3 regions of the Colwellia sp. BRX10-9 genome follow, and region 2 is predicted to be linked to each of the others. Evidence: predicted binding sites of a transcription regulator. Region 2 holds the regulator's gene; each other region holds the start of a gene.
The links. The regulator LexA, encoded in region 2, represses DNA repair genes until DNA is damaged. The targets are predictions, from matches to a motif close to TACTGTATNNNNATACAGTA.
Positions count from the first base shown of each region.

Region 1: a site for LexA is predicted at 3,530-3,549, ahead of H4J69_RS05335 (YebG family protein). Genes of this name have one in related genera too.
Region 3: a site for LexA is predicted at 725-744, ahead of dinB (DNA polymerase IV). Genes of this name have one in related genera too.

Region 1 is NZ_JACGVV010000006.1:31,696-38,105, reverse strand. Features, by position in the region: gene moeA (molybdopterin molybdotransferase MoeA) at 46-1,281, shown strand; gene H4J69_RS05345 (alpha/beta fold hydrolase) at 1,317-2,015, shown strand; gene dbpA (ATP-dependent RNA helicase DbpA) at 2,037-3,452, shown strand; gene H4J69_RS05335 (YebG family protein) at 3,629-3,994, shown strand; gene H4J69_RS05330 (M48 family metallopeptidase) at 4,050-4,763, shown strand; gene H4J69_RS05325 (response regulator) at 5,290-5,655, shown strand; gene H4J69_RS05320 (chemotaxis protein) at 5,652-6,260, shown strand; gene H4J69_RS05315 (sensor domain-containing diguanylate cyclase) at 6,261-6,410, shown strand, end outside.
Region 2 is NZ_JACGVV010000007.1:23,530-29,939, reverse strand. Features, by position in the region: gene H4J69_RS06105 (cytochrome c oxidase assembly protein) at 10-591, opposite strand; gene ctaD (cytochrome c oxidase subunit I) at 603-2,195, opposite strand; gene coxB (cytochrome c oxidase subunit II) at 2,207-3,763, opposite strand; gene lexA (transcriptional repressor LexA) at 4,329-4,964, opposite strand; gene H4J69_RS06085 (alpha/beta fold hydrolase) at 5,041-5,859, opposite strand; gene H4J69_RS06080 (DUF6942 family protein) at 6,235-6,410, shown strand, end outside.
Region 3 is NZ_JACGVV010000030.1:20,394-26,803, forward strand. Features, by position in the region: gene H4J69_RS15375 (HupE/UreJ family protein) at 1-607, opposite strand, end outside; gene dinB (DNA polymerase IV) at 845-1,906, shown strand; gene H4J69_RS15385 (peroxiredoxin) at 1,974-2,468, opposite strand; gene H4J69_RS15390 (dipeptidyl-peptidase 3 family protein) at 2,600-4,252, opposite strand; gene rpsT (30S ribosomal protein S20) at 4,445-4,705, opposite strand; gene murJ (murein biosynthesis integral membrane protein MurJ) at 5,016-6,410, shown strand, end outside.

The DNA.
Region 1 (6,410 bases), on a different contig from region 2:
GTGCTAATTTGCCGTGTAAAAATAAATATAAAAGAAGAGTTACTTATGGTTGATTGTTGTTCTGCTCCTGGATTATTACCTTTCGAACAAGCGATGGAAAAAATGTTGTCGGCGATTACGCCGATCGATAAAACTGAGTCGGTTTCTTTAGCATTAGGTTTAAATCGTGTGCTAGCTCGCAACATTTCGAGCCCATTAAATGTTCCTCCTCATCATAATTCAGCTATGGACGGTTATGCCTTTAAATGGGCAAGTTTACAAACGACCGATACATTAACTATGATTGGCCGGTCAATGGCTGGCGCGCCTTTTCAAGGTGAATGTAAAATCGGTGAATGTATTCGTATAATGACAGGTGCAAAATTACCAAGTTGTTGTGATACCGTTGAAATGCAAGAGAACTGCCAAGCAAAAGATACCGGCATTACATTCCTAGAAAACCGAGAATTTAACGATAACATTCGCTTTACCGGTGAAGATATCGCAATAGACCAACCCGTTTTTAGCCGAGGTAAAAAACTTTCGGCGATAGATATTGGTGTACTGGCATCTTTAGGTGTACCAATAGTAGAAGTCTATCGTAAAATTACTGTTGCTGTATTAGCAACCGGCGATGAATTAAAATCTCCGGGCGAAGTCCTTAATGACGGTGATATTTATGAAAGTAATAGCCATGCATTAATTGCGATGTTGACTAAACTGAATGTTACGGTGATTAATTTTGGTATTATCGCTGACGATGAACAAGCAATACGCACTGCATTTGAACAAGCCGATCAGCAAGCCGATGTTGTAATTTCCTCAGGAGGTGTTTCTGTAGGTGACGCCGATTATACTAAGTTGATACTTGAACAATTAGGCGAAATTGGTTTTTGGAAAATAGCCATGAAACCCGGTAAGCCTTTTGCTTTTGGAAAATTACCTAATAGTTACTTTTTTGGCTTACCCGGCAACCCTGTTTCAGCCTTGGTCACCGCACATCAATTGGCAGTACCCGCGTTGTTAAAATTACAGCATGCCCAAGCTAAAAAGTTACCGCTATTAAAAGTAAAAACAGCCACCCAATTAAATAAGCGCGCCGGACGCATGGACTTTCAACGGGCGATATTGTCAACCAATCACCAAGGCGAGATGATAGTTACCAGTACAGGTAGTCAAGGCTCAGGAATTTTAACCAGCATGTCGACGGCCAACTGTTATATTGTTTTACCGGCAAACCAAGGCAACGTTCCCGCTAATGAAATGGTTAACGTGCAACTATTTGATGATGTTATTCAGTAGCGTTATCTATTTTTAGCTTGTTATGAACACACAATATGACGATTAAAATATATTGCCTACCGGGTACCATGTGCGATCAACGTCTGTGGCAGGCTTGCATCACTTACTTACCTGAAAATGTGGAGCTTATCCACATTGCCATCCCCGTGGAAAATAGTATTGATAAAATAGTCACTGCGCTTGAACAAAAATTCCCAGTAGGAAGAATAAATTTAGCGGGTTTTTCTTTAGGGGGATATATCGCGTCGGCTTTTGCGCTGAAATATCCTAATAAAATTAACAAACTACTGCTTATTTCTAATATGTCTTATTTGTTGCCACCTGCTCAATTAAAAGAGCGCAGCCGCACGATTGCTTATGTTAAATTGCATGGTTACTCAGGCATCACCAGCAAACGTATAACTGCACTGCTGCATGCAAGCAAACACAACAATCAAGGCATCATTAACTGTATTCGAGCAATGGATATTGAGTTGGGTAAGGAAACACTTATCCATCAATTAACAGTGACCACCCAACGCGAGAATTTATTAGTAAAACTTCCTACGCTTGCCATCCCCATTCAGTTCTTAATTGGTGATAATGACTCGCTGGTTAAGTTAACGCGCATTACCGCTATTTTAACGCAATCGCCGCTGATTTCTTTAATAACACTTGCCGACACCGGCCATATGTTACCGCTTGAACAACCAGAAAAGTGTGCTGGCAATATGATTCGTTTTTTTATCGAGTAATAAGCATTTAAACAAGGTAAAATGACGTATTATTTTTATGCCAAGGAATTCCCGTTGAGCCAGCTTAGTTTTTCCACCTTACAACTCAAACCTGAGTTAATTCAAAATTTAGAGTCTATGGGTTATCAACAGATGACCGACATTCAAGCCCAAAGCTTGCCAACTATTATTGCCGGTGGTGACGTTATTGCCCAAGGTAAAACAGGCTCTGGTAAAACCGCTGCCTTTGGCCTAGGTGTTTTAGAAAAACTAGACGTAAAACGTTTTCGTATTCAAACACTGATCCTTTGTCCAACACGTGAATTAGCCGACCAAGTAGCGAAAGAAATTCGTAAATTGGCCCGTGCCATCCATAACATAAAAATATTGACCCTTTGTGGCGGTATGCCTTTTGGCCCGCAAGTCGGTTCTTTAGAGCATGGCGCTCATATCATTGTTGGCACGCCAGGAAGAATTGAAGATCATTTAGGTAAAGGCACATTGAAATTAGACGATGTGAATATGCTAGTGCTCGATGAAGCCGACCGTATGCTAGAAATGGGCTTCCAAGCCTCCGTTGACTTTATTATTAGCCAAATTCCTCAACAACGACAAACCTTATTATTTAGTGCAACTTACCCGGCAGAAATTGCCGATATTGCTAAAAAAATAATGCAATCACCGACCAAGGTAACCGTTGAGGGGAATCACGAAGAAAGCACCATATCACAGCATTTTTATAAGGTAGAGAATGACAGCGAGCGTATCGACGGTATCCGTTTATTGTTATTAAAGCATCAACCTGAATCAAGCATCGTTTTTTGTAACACCAAAAAAGACGTACAAATTGTTGTCAATGAACTACGTAATTACGGTTTTAATGTTCAAGATTTACATGGCGATTTAGAGCAAAGAGATCGTACCGAAGTATTAGTTCGCTTTGCCAATAAAAGTATTTCAATTTTAGTCGCCACCGATGTTGCCGCGCGTGGTTTAGACATTGATGCGCTAGATGCAGTATTTAATTATCATATCGCTCGTGATAGCGAAATTCATGTACACCGTATTGGCCGCACAGGCCGAGCGGGTAGCACAGGTATTGCTTGTTCTTTTTTCAGTGAAAAAGAAAGCTACAAAATAGGTTTATTAGAAGATTACCTTGACCGAACTATCGAAGGCGAATTACTGCCAGACGCTAGTGTATTAAACGCCTCGGTGTATTCTCCGAAAATGGCAACAATACAAATAGATGGCGGTAAAAAGCAAAAAGTACGTGCGGGCGATATCCTTGGCGCTCTAACTGGCGATAAAACTATTTCAGCTAGCGAAGTGGGAAAAATTCAATTATCAGATAACTGGGCTTATGTAGCTGTAAGTCGAAAGTTTGCCAAACAAGCCTTTAAAAAACTTAGTGATGGCAAGTTAAAAGGTCGTAAATTTAGAGTAAGATTACTATAGTTACTATCGGTTAAAACAGTATTTATCAATAACGAGGTTTTATAAAATGATTGTATTTTAATGAAAACCTCGTATGATACTGTTGTTTTGTACAGTTAATTTTGATTGTATAAGCGGTTTTAAATCGTATATGATAAAACCATCAAGCGTAATATTGATCCTATAAGGGAAAAAAAATGGCAGTTGAAAGTCGATTTGTCGTCATTAGACAAGGTGTGGAGGTAGAAACATTCATGGATAAAAAAGCAGCAGACGAGTATGACAAAATGCTTGATATGGCTGACAGCTTAGCCGAGATGTTTGAAGCCAGCAGCTTTAATATTGATGAAAAAGTGCGTGAAGAACTCTGTATTTATCTAGCTAAGAATCGTGAAGATGTGCTTGTTGCTTTGCAAGCTAAGAAAGCTAAGCCAGAGACTGCTGCTAAAAAGAACGTTACAGCACCAGTTGAAACAGTAAATAGCACTGACTCGTCGCCAGAAATTGAAGCAACAGCAAAAGTAAAAGCGCCACGTAAGGCTAAAGCGAGCACAAGTAAATAAAGTGCGCTGTACTGGTTTGAATTTATCTTTACTTAACACTAGATAATATTGAATTATGTTGTCATATCAGCTCATTCGTAGCGTTAAAAGAAAAACGGTTGGCTTACAAGTTAAGCACGGAAAAATTATAATCCGTGCGCCAAAATATGTTTCTGAAGATGATATAGCGAACATTGTTAAATCAAAAAGCCTTTGGCTGCACAGAAAAATTGCCGAGCAAAACGCACAACCTGCCACTCAAAATAATCATTATCAAAAAGATAGCCAATTGCTTATTAATGGCGAACTTAAAACACTTGATATTCATTATGGTCTATTTCCAGAAATAACGCTTCATCAAGATATCATCATAGCGACTCTCGCTAGTAAATTAAAAATCAAAGTAGCTGATGATATAAAGAACCAAGATAAATATGTAAAGCAACAACTTGAAGCTTGGTTAAAGCAGCAAACTTATGCTTATATTGATGAAAACTTATCTCATTATGCGGAAAAAATTGGTGTTTTACCCAAATCGTTTAAAGTCAGATTATATAAGTCTAGATGGGGCAGCTGTAATAGTAGAAGTGAACTGAGTTTCAGTTCTTTATTAGCCATGACGCCTAAATGGATTATCGATTATGTAATAGTTCACGAGCTTTGTCATCTTAGGCACATGAATCATTCAACTAAGTTTTGGCAATTAGTTGCGCTTAACTACCCTAACTACGCTTCAGCTAAAACGTGGTTAAAATCCCACCAAAACCAATTACAATGGCCGACTCTTTAATGGTCATAATATCCTCGTAGGGGATAAATGAGCGAACAAATAAATCTTTTTATAAAGAAGATAAAATCAATTCAGTATTAGACTAATAAAATTATCAACAATTTCTTCAACTTACATTATATTGTGGCACGAATATCGCTTAGTATTTGAATACTAATTTAAATTCACAGGATATGACAATTTATTAGCCATTGTTATAATCAATAGATGAAGAGATAAATGATGAAATTCAAAACATACAGCTGGAAAGCTATTGCGATTTATACCCTTTCGACAATAATGTCTATCGTGTTAATTAACCTAATAATCACCTTCTAATTAGGTAAAAAAATAAAAGTATCACGGCAAAATTATCACTAATTTTTGACCGTATTATTATTAGCTTGTTGTTATATTGTGCAATTATTAGAGAGATCGTCATTAAAAGCATAAAAAATCAGCATTTTGTACTTTATTAATTAACAGTACCGCTTATTTAAGGTAGATTAACGCCATAAAATAAAAAAAATAAAGGATTACCCATTACATGAGCTTTTCAGTTCTTGTTTGTGATGACTCTAATATGGCCCGTAAACAAGTTTTACGTAGCTTACCAGAGCAACTATCAGCTAATGCACAATTAGCAAAAAATGGTCAAGAAGCTGTTGAACTTTTACGCAGTCAAGTATTTGACATTCTATTTCTAGACCTCACCATGCCTGTTCTAGATGGCTTAGGTGTACTCCAAACCCTAAAAGATGAAAACATTACACCGGCAATTTTTGTTATATCAGCCGATATACAACCAGAAATGCAAAGTAAAGTACTTGAACTCGGTGCCAAAGCTTTTTTACGTAAACCAGTTGAATTAGAAGTCCTTAACACTAACCTAAGAAATCATGGTTTTTTATGAGCAACCTCAACTTAAATGAAGATCAGCAAGATTGTTTACAAGAAATAATTAATGTTGCTATGGGTCAAGCAAGTGACCAACTTGCCCGATACTTAAATACCTTTGTTTATTTAAAAGTACCTAGTATTGAACAAGTCAGTACGCTAAGCCTGCTTAACTCGTTAAACAGTGATGAAAATTCTGCTGCGGTAGTAAGTCAAGGCTTCTTTGGTTACGAAGGCATTCGCGGTGAAGCACTGCTTATGTACAAGCCAAAAGATTCTGATCGACTTGCAGATTTACTGGGCTATGAGCCTGATGAATTATCTGTTGAAGAACAAATTATCGACTTAAGCTCTATTTTAACCACCACCTTCTTAAATGTTTTTGCTAAACAAATAGATAATCAAATGTCTTACAGTGCGCCGCGTTTATTAGCGGGTTCACAAAGTGCAATATCCGATCATCTTGCCCAACAATCATTTAATTGGGACTTAGCTTTAAAAGTTAAAATAACTTATCAAGTTACTGACTATTCATTTAATTGCGATATGGTTTTGTTTATTCCTGAGTCAGCAATTATTAATATAAAAACAGTTATTGACAGAATTTTGGAAGAGTTCTAAATGCTTGCTGATGATATTTGTCCTGATATTGCCAACAAATTAAATACCGGTATTCTCATCATAGATAGTCAATACAATATCGTATTTTGGAATCGGTATTTACAAATTCATGCTAACAAAAAGCCTGAAAATGTTATCGGACAAGATATT
Region 2 (6,410 bases):
TATAAATTGCTACGATTCCACTTTTCCGGTCACGTCATACAAAGTGTAAGACAAAGTTAGCGTTGAAATATCTTCAGGTAATTCTGGGTCAACATAAAACTGTAACGCCATTTCTACCTCTTCATTCGCTTTTAGCGGTTGCTGCGTAAAACAAAAACATTCAATTTTTTGAAAATACGCTGCCGCTAAACCGGGCGATACTGACGGAACTGCTTGGCCAATAATATCGCGGGTGGATTCATTTTTTGCATAAAATTTAACAAGTTTCATTTCACCGGGATGAACTTTTATTTCACGGACCATAGGTTCAAACTGCCAAGGTATACCTTGGGCGGTTCGACTAATAAACTGCACCGTAACAATCCTTTTTGTGTCAATCTGCTCAACATTATAGACAGCGGCGGCAGTGGTTGACGTTTTTCCATTCAAACCAGTAATATCACAAAACACATCATATAAAGGGACAAGTGCAAAACCAAAACCAAACATACCAAAAACAATCATAACCAGCTTTTTTATCACTTGATTGTTTTTCGTTATAGCAGTGCTATCTTTGTTATTTGAATTTTGCAATTCGTCACCTTTATTCATATTTTATTAACTTAATCAATTTTTGGTGGTGTTGAAAATGTATGGTACGGAGCAGGACTTGCAACAGTCCACTCTAAACCTTCAGCGCCATCCCAAGGTTTAGCCGATGCTTTCTCTCCACCTCTAATACACTTAATGACTACCGCTAAGAATATTAGTTGCGAAAGACCAAAGGCAAAACCACCAATACTGACCCACTTGTTGAAATCAGCAAACTGCAACGCATAATCTGGAATACGACGAGGCATGCCCGCTAATCCTAAAAAGTGCATAGGGAAGAATAGTAAATTAACTGAAATCAATGAACACCAAAAATGCCATTTAGCTAACGACTCGTTATACATATGACCTGTCCATTTTGGCAACCAGAAGTATGCACCAGCATAAATCGAGAATAATGAACCGGTAACTAATACATAATGAAAATGAGCAACAACAAAGTAGGTATCATGGTATTGGAAATCAACAGGTGTTAATGCCAACATCAAACCAGAGAATCCGCCTATAGTAAATAAGATGACAAACGCGATAGAAAATAACATCGGCGTTTCAAAGCTCATTGAACCACGCCACATAGTTGCGACCCAGTTGAACACTTTAACACCCGTAGGTACGGCAATTAACATGGTGCAATACATGAAGAACAGTTCACCAAATAACGGCATACCTGTCGTGAACATGTGATGCGCCCAAACAATAAATGACAACACAGCAATCGATGCCGTTGCATAAACCATTGAGCTGTAGCCAAATAACTTCTTACGAGCAAACGCTGGGATAATTGTCGAAACAATACCAAAAGCAGGTAAAATCATGATATAAACTTCAGGATGCCCGAAGAACCAGAAAAGATGCTGGAACAATACCGGATCACCGCCACCAGCGGCATCAAAGAAACTCGTACCAAAATAAGTGTCGGTTAACAACATAGTTACCACACCTGCGAGCACGGGCATCACCGCAATCAATAAGTAGGCGGTAATAAAAAATGTCCAAACAAACAATGGCATTTTCATGTAAGTCATACCAGGCGCACGCATATTCATAATAGTAACAACAATATTAATTGCGCCCATTATTGATGAGATACCCATAATATGAACAGCAAAAACAAAAAATGCCGTACTACCATTTGAATAGGTTGTAGAAAGTGGTGCGTAGAATGTCCAACCAAAGTTAGGCGCACCTGACTCCATAAAGAATGTAGACAAAAGAATCCCAAAAGCAAAAGGTAGAATCCAGAAGCTCCAGTTATTCATACGTGGTAAGGCCATATCTGGAGCACCAATCATCATAGGTATCATCCAGTTAGCAAACCCGGTAAAGGCCGGCATAATTGCACCAAATACCATGATCAAACCATGTACGGTTGTTAGCTGATTGAAAAAATCAGGCTCCACTATTTGTAAACCGGGTTGGAATAACTCGGCTCGAATAACCATGGCTAAAGCGCCGCCGGTTAATAGCATAATAAAAGCAAACCATAGATATAACGTACCTATATCTTTATGGTTTGTCGTGTACAACCAACGTTTGATGCCTTTCATTTTATGGTCATCATGATGATCGTCGTGCGATTCTTGTTCTATAACGTCTGTAGTCATTTTATATCCTCCTACTTCGCACTAGCAGCATCAACAGCTGCAGGTTGTACTAAATCACCGGTGTTATTGCCCCAAGCATTACGCTCATAAGTAACAACTGCCGCTATTTCGGTTTTAGTTAACTGACTACCAAAAGCAGCCATAGCAGGGTTTTTCTTACTGCCATTAATAACCATATCTATATGCACAGCAATATCACCCAGTGCAATTGCACTACCTTTTAGTGCTGGAAATGCCGGAGGTAAACCCGCACCAGAAACTTGATGACAAGCAGCACAAGCTTTCATGTAAACTTGCTCACCCATAACCATCAGTTCATCTTCGCTGTACACTTTAGTTAGATCTTCTACTGGGGCTTCTTCAGCAACCATTTCAGCAACTGCTACCGGTGTTTCTGTGTCATTGCCTGATCCCTTAGCAGCACCTTTAACATCAGCGGCTTGTACGGCATCACCGGTATTGTTACCCCAAGCATTACGCTCGTAGGTCACAACTGCAGCAATTTGCTTCATACTTAACTGCTTACCATAAGCTTGCATACCTGTACCCGCTTTACCATTGAGTACAATATCAATATGCTCGGCAATACTACCCGTAGCAACTGGACTTCCTTTAAGTGCAGGAAATGCAGGAGGTAGACCAGCACCAGAAACTTGATGACAGGCAGCACAGTGGGCAATATAGGTAGTTTCACCCAAGGTCATCAATTCATCCATTGATGCGGAAGCGTTAAGAGATGCTTTCTCAGCAGCAGCGGCTTGAGCGTTGAGTTGGTGTTGTTCATCAAGCCATTTTGCATAGTCTGCTTCAGACTTTACTTCGACAACAATTGGCATAAAACCATGGTCTTTGCCACAAAGTTCAGCACACTGACCTCGGTATATCCCAGGCTTGTCAACTTTTGTCCATGCTTCATTAATAAATCCTGGGTTAGCATCTTGCTTTACAGCAAAAGCAGGTACCCACCAAGCATGAATAACGTCGTCAGAAGTGATTAAAAATCGTACTTTTTTATTAACTGGAATGACAAGGTGTTTATCAACTTCGAGTAGGTAATTTTCACCTTTGACTTTATCGCCAGCATCAACATTAAGGTGTTTACCTTCTTGTGTTTCATACTGTGATCTTGGCGTCGATAAAACGGAGTAGAACTCAATATCTTGATCAAAATATTTGTAATGCCATTTCCACTGAGAGGCGGTAACTTGAATGGTAACGTCAGAATCGTCGTTATTTTCCATTTCAATCAGTGTTTTTGTTGCTGGTACAGCCATAGCGATAAGAATGACAATGGGAATTGCTGTCCAGAGGATTTCTACTTTTGTACTTTCATGAAAATCTGCTGATTTAGCCCCTTTGGATTTTCGATGGAAAACCATTGACCAAAACATAGCACCAAAAACGACCACACCAATTGCTACACATATATACATTGCGAGCATATGTAGATCGTAAACATCTCTACTTACTTCTGTTACACCCTTGGTCAGATTTAATTGCATATCTGCCCAAGCTGAACTGGAAAGAACACTCCCCAACAACAGCCAACCTAGGTTACGTCTTTTCACACGACATCTCCTTCACCCTATAAAAGTTTAAAACTTGATACCTAGGACAAAACACATCCTTTAGTACGGATTTTTATTATTTTCTTAGCGATTTTGTTATCAACCAGTTAGCGTCGACAACATCGCCTTATATTTATATTTGTACACATTCCAAACTAGAATTACTTAAAAGTTGATCTGGGTCAATTTAAAAATCGAGCTATTTTAAAATAAAAACCAATAAAAACAATAGAGTATCAACTCTAATACAGGCAAAGGCCTAATAACAAAGGGCTGTAGCCGTAGTATTAAAAATAAACAGCTGAGTATAAATACGCGTATTGTAAAAATTGATCTTGGTTGTTTTTTAATCAGAGAAAGATAAAGTTGTTTGAATGGGCTTTAGAATGAAAATTATTCTTAGTAAAGAGAAAGGTTTGCATGAAAAGAATACGAAAGGTTAGAAAAGCAAACTTTAGCCTATTTTATACACTAAAGTTTGCGGAGCAGTTTTACATATTTAATACTATATTTGTTAGATAAATTGGCTTAGTTACCACCAAGTTTATTGGATAGGTTAACTTAACTACATCCAGTCTGCCGAGCGAATAACGCCAACAGCCAACCCTTCAATATTAAACTCTTGATCAGACAAATCGACTTTTATAGGAGAGAAGTCATCATTTTCAGCATGTAAGTAAACGATGTTACCTTCTCGTTTATAACGTTTAACCGTAACATTTTCTTCGACACGAGCAACAATTACTTGGCCATTCTGTACATCGGTCGTTTGATGAACCGCTAACAAGTCACCATCAAGTATGCCGATATTTTTCATGCTTTCGCCATTAACTCTCAATAAGTAATCAGCAGCTGGGTGGAACAAATTACCATCAACTTTGTAATGATCTTCAACATGCTCTGCAGCTAAAATAGGTTCACCTGCAGCCACTCTGCCGATTAAAGGTAAACCGGCTTCTTCCATTAACTTCTCAGTCAAACGAATGCCGCGAGAAGTACCTGGCAACATTTCTATATAGCCTTTTTTAGCCAAAGCTTTTAAATGTTCCTCTGCTGCATTTGCTGATTTAAAGCCAAAAAACTTGGCTATTTCAGCACGCGTTGGTGGCATGCCCGTATCGCTTATTTTGTCTTTGATCAGATCAAAAACTTGTTGTTGTCGGTTCGTTAGAGGGCGTAATTCGCTGATTTCATTTAGCATAGGGAGCCTGTAAATTTACACAGTTGTTACTGTGAGTATATACAGGTCGTTAGTAAAGGCAAGTTTTCTAGTCGAATTATTTTTGAAAACTCCCTGATTTTAAATAATGGATAACTTGTTCGATAACTTTTTCGTTTTTCATCATAAATGGATGGGTCGTTTCCATTTCAATGTGATCATTCATACCATCAAGTTTGGTACTAGCAACCGAAACTTTACCATCATCTTTATCAGGAATAAGTGTTGATAATATCCAATTAATACTTTGATTACCGGCAATAACACCCAAATCAAAATTAGCATTGCCAAGGTTACTAGGGACACTGAATTCGCCGGTACCTAATTGCATACCCGCATCACCATTGATGAAACTAAAACCAGGTGTATTTTTTAGTTTATCAACAACTTCACTGCCTTTGTTTGGTGGACCTAGCATCACGACTTTATGTAAATTAGGTATTTTATGCATACTTAAATATTGGCGAACTAATATACCGCCCATTGAATGGGTAACAAAGTTAACTTGGCGATTTTCACAAATTAATAGCGCTTTAGAAATCACTTTTTCAGCCAACTCTTCTATCGAATAATCTCTAGAAGGGTAGTTGATATTTATCACAAAATATCCTTCTGCTAACAATCGTTTTTCAATAGCTTTCATGGAGTTAGCCGAACGTGCAAGCCCATGCAGTAAAATTACACATTCACCATTAGCTAAAGAATCTGCTGGCTCTTCAAAAGAAGCTTGAATTTTATAGCCACGTTCAACCGAAGTATCTAAGCTTTCTTGTTCAATCATATTTTTTAAACGAGTTTCTGCATCAGTAATTTTTTTACTAAATTGTTCTTTAAGTAGCGCTAGGTCTGACTTAAGTGCTGCAATTTTTTCATTCATAGCTGCGCTCCATCATTTTTTTTTAGAATTCATTATTGATACTGTAGTCATGTTAAACAGCAGCTAAGCAATATATTTTTAGCTGCCACAAATATAAAATATAAAACAGTTTTCTCCAACAAAATTTGAAACCATTACCCTTGTAATGTCATTTTTTTCGATAAACTTCTCGCGTGGACCTTTAAATAGCCATAGAAAGCTATACGATATTAACATTTTATATTAGTTATCTGTTAGACATTGATAATCTTCAATCGATCTAACTTTACCAGTAACTACATACATTCAAGCAAAAAAATTTTAAGGACGTTTTACTTGTCTCGATTATAAATTTACAATTCAACATACCCCCCACGTAAAATGAGTTAAGTACCATTGAATGTTATTGGTTTAGGTTGCTCAAACTTTAGCGTCGCCGTTTATATTGGCAATAAACCGAGTATGCTTGAATATCAGCAATTATCTTGTCTATCGCCGCTAACCTTGGGCGAAATAGAGATGGTTAATCAAGCTTGTGGCAATGGTTGGCGGAAAGTTTTCAATGTTTATGC
Region 3 (6,410 bases), on a different contig from region 2:
GATAGATATACTCAACAATATTAAGCAGCTTAATTTCGGCTGTTGAAAGTTTACGTACACCACCCTTGATATCATCAATAGAAAAGTGATGGCTGTTCTGGCCGGATAGCACTAAAGATTTCTCTGAACGGCTGACTGTTAATAAGACATCCCCTAAGATGGGCGAAAATATCAAGGCTGCGTTGTTACTTTTTTGTGGCAATTGACCCTGCGACAATAGCTTAATGGTTTTAGTCGGTGAGTCAGCGCGAAGTCTTGCTTTTAATTCAAATACCGTTAGCCCTGAAAAAGGGGCAACAAGCACACTTTCTTCATCAATAATAAAAGCGCTTTGTTGATTTATTATTTGCAATATTTTTGAGAGTAATTGCTTTATTTCAATTAAAGAGAGGTTTTTTAGATGATTAATTAAATCTGCCTCATCTACTGATGATTTTTGATGACTTTTAATAACATGCAAAACATCAATATCGATACTAAGTTGGTAGTTATTGTCTACAAGTAATTTTAGCTCTGCTTGGTTAGCTTCATTGGTGTGAGCATTCACTAGTGCAGGTGATAAAAGTAGTAATAGGGCAAAAGTTGTTTGTAAAAGGCGCGTAATCATAAAAGTAATATCAGCTAGTCATTGATAAAAAATAAAGCGACAAATTAACGTATTTAGCATGAAATTAACAGTGGTCAAATTATTATTTCAGTATTGAACTATTAACTTAAAAGTTTATACTGTGTTTGTATACAGTCTAGGTTGAGTTGCCCATAGCGAAAATATGCTTTATTTTTTCACAACGAAATAAGGGACTTTTGATAAACATGATTACTATAATTAAGACATGACTAAAACATGACTCAAAGCCGAAAAATAATACATATAGATATGGACTGTTTCTATGCCGCTGTTGAAATGCGTGACAATGAGTCTTTACGTAATGTGCCACTTGCGGTCGGCGGTACAGGGCCCCGAAGCGTCTTGTGTACGTGTAATTACCAAGCAAGAAAATTTGGTGTTCGCTCGGCAATGCCAGCAATTAAGGCGATGCAACTTTGCCCTGAGCTAGTTATTGTTTCAGGCAGAATGGCTGTTTACCAAGAAGTTTCTGCACAAATAAGGGCGATATTTCAACGTTACACTCAGTTGATTGAACCATTGTCGCTTGATGAAGCCTTTCTTGATGTTACCCATAACAAAGAGTTTAACGGCAGTGCGACGCTTATTGCGGAGCAAATACGTCGTGATATTTTTAATGAACTCAATCTAACCGCCTCGGCAGGTGTTGCTCCTAATAAATTTATTGCTAAAATTGCCAGTGATGAAAATAAACCTAATGGTCAATGTGTTGTTACGCCCGCAGACGTGAGTGGTTTCGTTGAAAAATTACCACTGAAAAAAATTCCGGGTATTGGCCCAAAAACAGCACAAAAATTATTGGGTTACGGCTTCTCGTCATGTGCAGATATACGAGCAAGTTCTGTCGCCGTATTAACACCTATTGTCGGCAAGTTTGCCCCTGCATTGTATCAACGAAGTTTTGGTATTGATCATCGCCAATTAGAAACCGACAGAGTTAGAAAATCATTAGCGATAGAAACCACTTTTTCTCAAGACTTGTCTTGTGAAAAAGAGTGTGAAAGTGCCGTTGAGCTTTTATATGAGAAGCTTTTAGTGAGATTAGAAAAACATCAACATATGGTTATTAGTAAGCAAGGGATTAAACTTAAGTTTAATGACTTTACCCAAACAACAGTTGAGCAGCAAAGCAGCCACTGTGATGAAAACACCTTTAAACAATTACTGTTAAAAGCACTGTTGCGTAGTCAATCTAGGGGAATACGTTTAATAGGATTAACGCTAGGTTTTGCTGAGCATAATAACAAAGAAACACAGCAGCTTTGTTTTAGTTTATAACCGGTACTGACTTGATATGATGTCAGTACCGGTATTTTAGTTTTTATTACTGTGCCTATTACTGTGCTTATGCGGGTTTAATGATTTCTTTAACCGCCAATTCTAATTTTGGATCGTTAATATTTGAGCTAGTAGATTTGAAAACAACTTGTCCACTTCTATTGATAAAAAATGTCGTTGGTGTACCTTTTACGCCATATAACTTAGCAACTTTTTCACCTTCAACACCGGTAATAAATTGATAACCTCGTTGAGTAATCGAGTCTTGTGGTTTTGCTCCTTCATCTTCACTAAAACTAATAGCAACAATCTCAATGCCGGTATTTTTATACTTTTCAGTTAGCTCGACTAATTTAGGCTGCAATTTTTTACAATAGGGACACCATGTTGCCCAAAAATGCAAAATCACCGGCTTGCCCTGATAGTCTGCTAATGAAATGCTTTTACCGGCTTGGGTTTTTAGTGTCCAGTCTGGGGCTTGGTTGGCTTTATTGTCATTGGCGTTAACGTTGAACGACAATATGCTAACGAATATTATAATAATTGATAAAAATGCTTTCATGAAACAACCTACTTTTATTTATATGACTAACTACTTTAGGAGACCTTGATTACGGCGAAATTATTTCGAGCTTTTTATTAACAAAAAAGCCTATCGTATTGATAGGCTTTTTGACACTTCATTTAAAAGTGTTATAAACCTAACACTTTTTTACCTTGCTTAAAGGTAATATCAACAGGAATATTAGCCGCTTCAATACGCGCTAAGTCTTCTGCTAAATCGGCTTTAATGACACCGCTTTTTGCAACAAGTGCAGCCACACCTTCATAATCACCATTACCTTGTAAGGTTAAAATAAGCTCAGACAACGAATCAATAGCGGCAGTCATCTTATCAATGTTGACAGAGTATAACCCTTGCGAGTTACGGGTAAACGCCCCTTGCTCAGCAAAGTAATTAAACCGTACCATGTTGGCTTTACCGTGAGCAGATGTTGCGCCAAAGCGCACTGAACGGAAAATTCCCGCTAAGAAGGTTGTGTAATAATCTTGCAATGTACCTTCTTCAATGGCGCCTTTAATGAGTAACTGGCGGATCATATAAAGCCCAAGGATATCGGCTTTACCTTCTTCTAGTGCCGAAGCATGCTCTTTTAATGATTGGCGTACTGTGCCCTTATCATTAATGGTATTTTTGATACCCAAACCATGGGCAACCTCATGAAACATCGTATTAGCAAAGAAGGCATTGAATGTTACATTTTCACGTTGCTCAGCAACGATTAAGGTACTAGCAATGGGTAACATAATATTATCGAACTTGGCTTGCATCGCATTTTTAAGTTGTAAGCGGCGCGTACCTTTCTCTAACTGTACTTTTTCGTCATTGGGGAGATTAATCGCAATGGTTTTACTACCGGCATTAGAATGACCTGCATAATAAATGACGTCATATGCGTTTAAGTCTGCATCAGAGCCGGGTACTTCTTTTTTATAAGCTTTTTTAACGGGTAAGTCTTTTTGTAATTCGGGTAAATATTCAGCATATTTAGCGAGCTTTTCACTCCAGGCTAAATCTTTAATCAGCACATAAGATTCAAAAGCAGCGCGGTAACCATAAAGCTGATCTTCGTAGGTTTCTATTGGGCCAATAACGACATCAATAGGATTGTTTTTCATATCCATCCAAGCAAAATCAGACGCTTGAAAGTCATCATGACGGATTGCTGTCGCACGTAAATTTAAGTAATTTGCAAATTCTTTATCATCAGCAAAGCTTGATGCTTTTTCTAATATAGCCGCAATACGATTAATGCTATCGCTATAAAGCTCAGAAAAAGCCACTGACGTTAATTGGCCATCGCTGGTACGCTTAACTACCGAATACAAGCCACTCTTGTCAGCAAAGTCTGCTTGCTCAAATTCAGCTTTGGTTAAGTCATTAGGGTAAAACTCTGCGCCAGCCGCTTTTGCTTGATATCCAGAAAGGAAAGGTTTATCGCCATCTAATCTATCCCAAGGACCATAATTGATACGGGCAAATTCACGGACCTTTTCATCATCAATACTAGCAAGGAAGCTTGCTTTGTCTTCACCAAAAGCCTGTTGCCAGAAAAGTTCATCAATAATATCTGAAGCTTCAATAAGCAATACGATCATTTTTTTCTGGTTTTCAGACAAGTGGCTCAAATCAGCACTAAGTGTTACTGGCTTATATATGTCTAAACGACTTTTGGCTTCTGCTAATAAAGTAGGCGCTGAACGTGGTTGTTTATTATTTTCACTACAAGCGCTTAATAGGCTAGTGGCAAGCAAAAGGCCAGTAGCGAGTTTTGTTAGTCTCATTTTTATTCTCACGTATTTTTTGAATATGTATATATAACGCAAAGAGATTACCAAAAATGGCAGGATGCGCAAGGTCTTAATCTATGGGATGGGATCAGGTTTTAGTGAGTTTGTTTTATTGGCGGGGTAAAAAATTAAATAATAGGCAAAAAAAAACCAGCATAAGCTGGTTTTTTAATTCAATAACAAAAATTAAAGCGCTTTAATAGCAGCGTTTAAACGACTCTTACTACGAGCAGCTTTATTTTTGTGAATAAGACCTTTGCTTGCAAAACGATCTAAGATCGGTTGTGCAGCAGCAAATTCTTTAGATGCTGTGTCTTTGTCACCAGCTTCAATTGCAGCGAGTACTTTTTTGAATAGAGTGCGCATCATTGAACGACGACTTGCATTATGTTGACGGCGTTTTTCTGATTGAACCGCGCGTTTCTTCGCCTGCTTTGAATTAGCCAAGGTGAACTCCTAAAATATGATTGTATATATAGCCTAAATTTAAGGCGAGGAAATATGCCTTTTTTTAGCTCGATTGTCAAACCTTTTACCGGTTTAATTTACTTAATAACGATGAATTTACCATTATATAATAATTATCATTATTGGTTACTAAATAATGACGCTATTTTACCTGTTATTTACAGGATTTAAAATAGATTAAAAACTTCTTTGCATTTACTTGTTTATCACAGGTAAAAAGCTGCATAATATTAATGAAAAATTACATCTTGGAATATGATGATTTATATCGATTTATTGGAGCTATGCATTGAGTAAAAAGTTAATAAAATCAGGTCTTATAGTGAGTTTTATGACCTTGATTTCTCGTGTGCTCGGCTTGGTTCGAGATGTTGTTATTGCGAACATTATTGGTGCAGGTTTAGCGTCTGATGTTTTTTTCTTTGCCAATAAAATTCCCAATTTTCTACGTCGATTATTTGCCGAAGGTGCTTTTGCACAAGCTTTTGTCCCCGTGTTGAGTGAATATCATACCAAAGATGAGGCCGATGGGCTGAGTTTGAAAGAAGGTGAAACACGTAAATTAATCGCTCAAGTTTCAGGCACCTTAGGTGTAATTGTTACCATAGTAACGCTTATTGGCATGATAGCCTCGCCGTTATTTGTGATTTTATTTGGTTTTGGTTGGTTTGTAGATTGGCTTAACGATGGTCCCAAAGCCCAACAGTTTGAGTTAGCCTCATCACTACTAAAAATTACCTTCCCCTATTTATGGTTTGTCAGCTTTACCGCACTTGCCGGCGCGATTTTAAATACTTTTGGTCGATTTGCTGTTTCTTCTTTTACACCCGTTTTACTTAATGTTTGCATTATTGGCTGTGCAATCTACTTGTCACCCTTATTCGACAATCCTGCTTTTGCATTAGCTTGGGGCGTATTTTTAGGGGGCTTAGCTCAGTTCTTATTTCAAATACCTTTTTTAATTAAAGCCGGTGTCTTTGTTAAACCAAAATGGGCTTGGCACGCGAAAGGTGTAAAAAAAATCCGTAAACTTATTGTTCCTGCTTTGTTTGGCGTTTCCGTTACGCAAATTAATTTACTGCTTGATACCCTAATAGCCAGTATCTTAGTCACTGGCTCGATTAGTTGGCTTTATTACGCCGACCGTTTATTAGAATTTCCCTTAGGGTTATTTGGTATTGGTATAGCTACCGTTATTTTGCCCAGTTTAGCTAAATTGCATACTAAGCAAGACAAAGAAGAGTTTAGTGAGACGATTACTTGGGGCTTAAAAATTGTTTCTTTATTTGGCTGGCCCGCACTTGCAGGGTTAATGGTATTAGCTCAGCCGATTATTATGATTTTATTTATGCGTGGTGAGTTTTCTCAAGAAACTGTTTTACAAGTCTCTTATGCCTTATTTGCTTACCTTTCGGGTTTAATCAGCTTTATGTTTATTAAAATATTAGCGCCGGCTTATTACGCACGCCAAGATACCAAAACCCCCGTAAAAATAGGTATTAAAGCGATGGCAGCCAATATGATTTTCAATCTGATGTTGGCACCTTTTTTTGGTTATGTAGGTTTGGCCATCGCGACAGCTATGTCGGCAACACTCAATGCGTTAATGCTTTACCATGGTTTAAAAAGTAATAATATCTTTGCATTGTCTAAAACAACGTGGTGGTTTTTTGCGCGGCTTATC